DNA from 2 places in the Vreelandella sp. L-25 genome. Region 2 is predicted to be linked to the other one. Evidence: riboswitches for the same ligand, from Rfam matches in the RefSeq annotation. Region 2 holds a riboswitch; the other holds the start of a gene.
What was found. A riboswitch is a leader RNA that binds a small molecule or an ion and turns the genes downstream of it on or off. The one in region 2 is predicted to bind thiamine pyrophosphate.
Positions count from the first base shown of each region.

Region 1 (2,196 bases), on a different contig from region 2:
ATCGCTTTGACCCACGTGCAGGCCGTCGGCACCGCTGGCGATGGCCACACTTAGCCGGTCATTAATAATCAAGGGCACACCGCTACCTTCCAGCAGTGCTTTCAGCCGTGTTGCCTGGGCAATCATGGCCTCATCGCTGGCATGCTTATCGCGCAGCTGCACCATGGTCACGCCCCCCTTCACGGCGGCTTCCACGGTCGCTTCAAGCCCCGTTTCGGCGCATAACGCAGCATCGGTGACTAAATAGAGCGAAAGATCAAACGGCATGGAGCGTCTCCAGCTGGCTAAGAGAAGAGAGATCGTCAGGGGTAAGGGCATACAGCGCATCCAGTAGCGCGACCTGAAAACTGCCCGGCCCACTGGCCTGCTGCCCCGCACGGCTTCCGGCAATGCTGAAGCACGCCAGCGCAGCCAGCGTTGCCGAAAGTGGATGGGCCTGGTTGGCGGCCAAAAAACCCGCTACCAAAGCGCTTAACCCGCAGCCCAGGGTGGTTACGCGCGGCATTAGCGCGTGGCCGCCCGTTAAACGGTAGTGGTGGGTGCCATTGGTAATCAAATCGGTTTCGCCGGTCATGGCAACAATGCAGCACTGCTGCTGTGCCAGCTTGATCGCCGCTTGGGCGGCATCCTCCGTTGTGGTGGTGGCATCGACGCCGCGACCTTGGCTGGCTAAGCCAGTGAGCGCCATGACTTCCGATGCGTTGGCGCGAATGACGTTAGGCCGATGGGCAAGCAGCGCGGTGCAGACCTGCTGACGAAAGGCGGTGGCCCCGACCGCTACTGGGTCTAACACCCATGGGGTGCCTGTTTCTTTAGCCGTGCGAGCGGCAAGCTGCATCGACTCTGCCCAAGGGGTAGAGAGCGTGCCAATGTTAATGGAGAGTGCGCCCGCTATTGCGGTGAATTCAGCCACCTCTTCAGGGGCATGCAGCATGGCAGGCGAGGCACCCGTAGCCAGCAGTAGGTTAGCCGTGCTGTTCATCGCAACATAGTTAGTCATGCAGTGAACAAGCGGCGTAGACTCGCGTAGAGTGGCGAGCATGTCGCCAAGTGGGGGGTGGGTCATAGCATCCTCCCGGCGGAGGAGGTGGTGAAAAGCACCACGACTCCCTACGCCGGCGTTATCCGGTTCAGGTTCAAAGGGTGCTTCTCAGCCGCCAAGCGGCGCCCCTGTCGTTGGTGGGTACTATCCTAGCCTTGGGCGAGGCTGTAAAGCCCCAGTGCAGCCGCTACTTTTCAGCAACGATTAAGAGAGTGGCGGCAGGGTGTTAACGGCTCACCTAGTACGTTTCGATCGCGGAACATAAAGGGTCCTTGGGTGAGGGCTGGAAATATACAACCTGCGCCCTCATAGCAGGGGGAAGTAAGCAAAATGATCAATACGCAAATAGCGGTAGACAGCTTGACGCTGTTAGCAGCCTAAGCCTTGTACAAGGTAATATGTTCGTCAAAGAATTTGCGTTATATCAGCATACTTTTCATAATGCCCCAACCCGCAATAGGAGAGTTGTATGTCGTTTCAAGGTGAACAGCACCCAGGCGTTGCCCCCGTTGCCCCACAAACTCAGGGTTTTCGCTTAAACCACACCATGCTGCGGGTCAAAGACCCGGAACGCGCCCTGGCGTTCTACTCCAAAGTGTTTGGTATGCAGGTTCTGCGTCGGCTGGACTTTGAAGAGATGCAGTTTTCGCTCTACTTCCTCGCCAACGTGGAAGCCAGCGACAGCGTGCCGGAAGATACCCAAGCCCGCACCGCCTGGACCTTTAGCCAGAAAGGCCTGTTAGAACTGACCCACAACTGGGGCACCGAAACCCAGCAGGATTTTGCCTACCACGATGGCAACGCTGAGCCCCAGGGCTTTGGCCATATCTGTTTCAACGTGCCGGATTTAGAAGCCGCCCAGGCGTGGTTTGATGAGCACGACGTAACCTTCGTGAAGCGTGCCGACCAGGGCAAGATGAAAGACGTTATCTTCGTGAAAGATCCGGATGGCTACTGGATTGAAGTGATTCAAGCCGACCGCATGGCAGCCATGGGCGACTAAGATGGCCCATTTGCTGTTTCGGTTGCGCCATGTAACCGATGAAGAAGCCATGGAAGTCCGCCAACTGCTGGATGAGCATGGCTTTGATGTGTACGAAACCCAGGCGGGCTTTTTCCGCCTGGGGGTCGATGCCATTTGGCTGCGCAACCCT
Region 1 covers NZ_JBSXNH010000058.1:136,850-139,045, forward strand. Annotated here, with positions in the region: gene thiE (thiamine phosphate synthase) at 1-267, opposite strand, end outside; gene thiM (hydroxyethylthiazole kinase) at 257-1,066, opposite strand; TPP riboswitch at 1,091-1,182, opposite strand; gene gloA (lactoylglutathione lyase) at 1,512-2,045, shown strand; gene AC13CN_RS07320 (DUF6164 family protein) at 2,047-2,196, shown strand, end outside.
Region 1: it holds a riboswitch for thiamine pyrophosphate, as region 2 does, so the genes downstream of both, thiM (hydroxyethylthiazole kinase) here and AC13CN_RS16480 (sodium:solute symporter family transporter) in region 2, are expected to answer to the same signal.

Region 2 (2,196 bases):
ATGGGGGCAAGCTGGCTTTCATGGAGCACTAGCAGGTAAGGAGCGTCGTGCTGCTCGCTTATGGGGGCCAGCAGTGCAAACTCACCCTCTTCCATGTGGAATTCATGGATTTCACGGGGGCCATGTGGGGTATTGCACTGAGAGCAACGATAACTGTCATCTTCGCCGTAAACCAGGCGGTGATACATCTTAAATAGCGTATAGAGGGCTAACCCACCATTAAACGCAGGCCAACGTGCAGGCGTTTCGACAATATCGTCTGTCAGCGTTTGGCCTTCTGCCTCGGCATCTGTGATGGCATCGGCAAGAGGGGCAGCTAAAATGGACGTGTTATCGGCAGGCAGCGGCTCATTTTGCCGGGTGGCGGTGGTGAAGCGCTCCACGGCAGTGTGGTAGTCATCTAAGCTATGTAGCGCATAATCGGCGTGCTGCAGGTCAGATGGCTCAAAGCCTCCGTTCTCCCAGCCATGAATGACACGTAGAGTGACTTGCCCGCGCTGCATCGGGCGTGCTAGCAGCGTATGAAGCATAACGCGGATATGTAGCTGACGCTCATCCGTATCGTTTTCGAACGCACGGTAAGGGTCGGCAAAAAGCTCATGCAAACGCCCTGGCGTGTGCTCTTTAGCTTCAGAGTATGTCATGGTGGTTTCCCTGTTAGTACGCCGCTTTGCTGATAACGTACGGCTTTTATGACATGGACTTAATAAGAGTATGGTGAGCGCGAACGCGAAATGAAAGGTGCTTTAGTTAGCTATTTGTTACCAGTTAATTTAATCGCGCTATTTATATCATGAACATAACAAGAAGGTGTCAATATGTCTGCTGCTATTAGCCGTTTTAAACTTCCCGAAACGCTGGATGATGTGCCAAACGATATTCGTGATGCGATGTTAGCTGTGCAGGAAAAAGCGGGGTTCGTGCCTAATGTGTTTCTGATGCTGGCGCATCGCCCTGAGGAGTTTCGCGCTTTTTTTGGTATGTCGAATCGCCTGGTGACCCTAGCGGGCACGCCGCCTAATTCCGAGTTCTATCTCATGGGGCGCGTGCCGAAAAAGCCTGACGAATTGGTTCGCGAAACGCCTTAAGACTTTACTACGGCGCTGCTTTGATTGAGGATGACGCCTTCATTCACTGTCGCCAGGGGAGCCCAAAACGGGCTGAGAATGCGCGTAACGCAGACCCTGGAACCTGATCCGGTTCGTACCGGCGGAGGAAGCGCGACATGCCATACCTAACGTCTGCTGTGTTAGGCGCAGCCCTGTGCTGCTTTGCATTTCTGGGTCTTCGGGCACGCTTTGGCGGCGGCTCGCTGGATGATTATGTCACCGCCCGCAACTCGCAAACTGCGTCCACTCTGGGGCTGTCTTTTTTAGCCTCTGGAATGGGTGCCTGGATTCTGTTTGCTCCACCTGAAATTGGTGCCTTTGTTGGCCCCGTGGCGCTGCTGGGCTATGCCTTTGGCTCGGCGCTTCCGTTTATTGTATTGGGCCTTTATGGGCCAAAAATACGCCAAGCGCTGCCTGAAGGGCGCAGCATCGCGGAGTTTGCTGAGGCGTGCTATGGCAAAAACGTTCGTCGCTTTGTGGCGATGGTATCTGTTGCTTATATGGGCTGCTTTTTAGCCGCTGAGTTAACTGCCATTGGGGCTATTACCGCGCTGCTCTCTGATGTGCCGCCTGCCGTGGTGATCATTGGCGTTGCTCTAACGACGCTGGTGTACACCGTGATGGGCGGCCTTCGCGCCAGCCTTGCGACCGACCGTTGGCAGGCATGGCTGCTGTTGGCCCTACTACTGGCGGTGGCGAGCGTAACGCTTTGGCGGCTACCGAGCATGCCCAGCGACGCCGCTTTACCCTCATTGCCAATCGGTAGCTCGCTCAGCGTGGCATTGACGCTGGTGATTGCTGTGACGGCTGCCAATTTATTCCACCAGGGCTATTGGCAGCGAGTGTGGGCGGCACAAGATGACCAAAGCCTTGGGCGTGGCGCTTGGCTAGGCGGTGGTATGACGATTCTCGTGGTGATGGTAATTGGTGGCGTGGGCATGATGGCCGCCATGAGCGGTGTCAGCTTAGGTGAGCCTCCCATGCCGTTTTTTGCGCTGTTAAGCGATGCGCCGATATGGATCACGCTGCCGTCACTGGTACTTGCCGTTACCCTGGTCACGTCTAGCGTCGACACGTTACAAAACGG
Region 2 covers NZ_JBSXNH010000091.1:69,489-71,684, reverse strand. Annotated here, with positions in the region: gene AC13CN_RS16490 (hypothetical protein) at 1-644, opposite strand, end outside; gene AC13CN_RS16485 (carboxymuconolactone decarboxylase family protein) at 819-1,088, shown strand; TPP riboswitch at 1,133-1,236, shown strand; gene AC13CN_RS16480 (sodium:solute symporter family transporter) at 1,226-2,196, shown strand, end outside.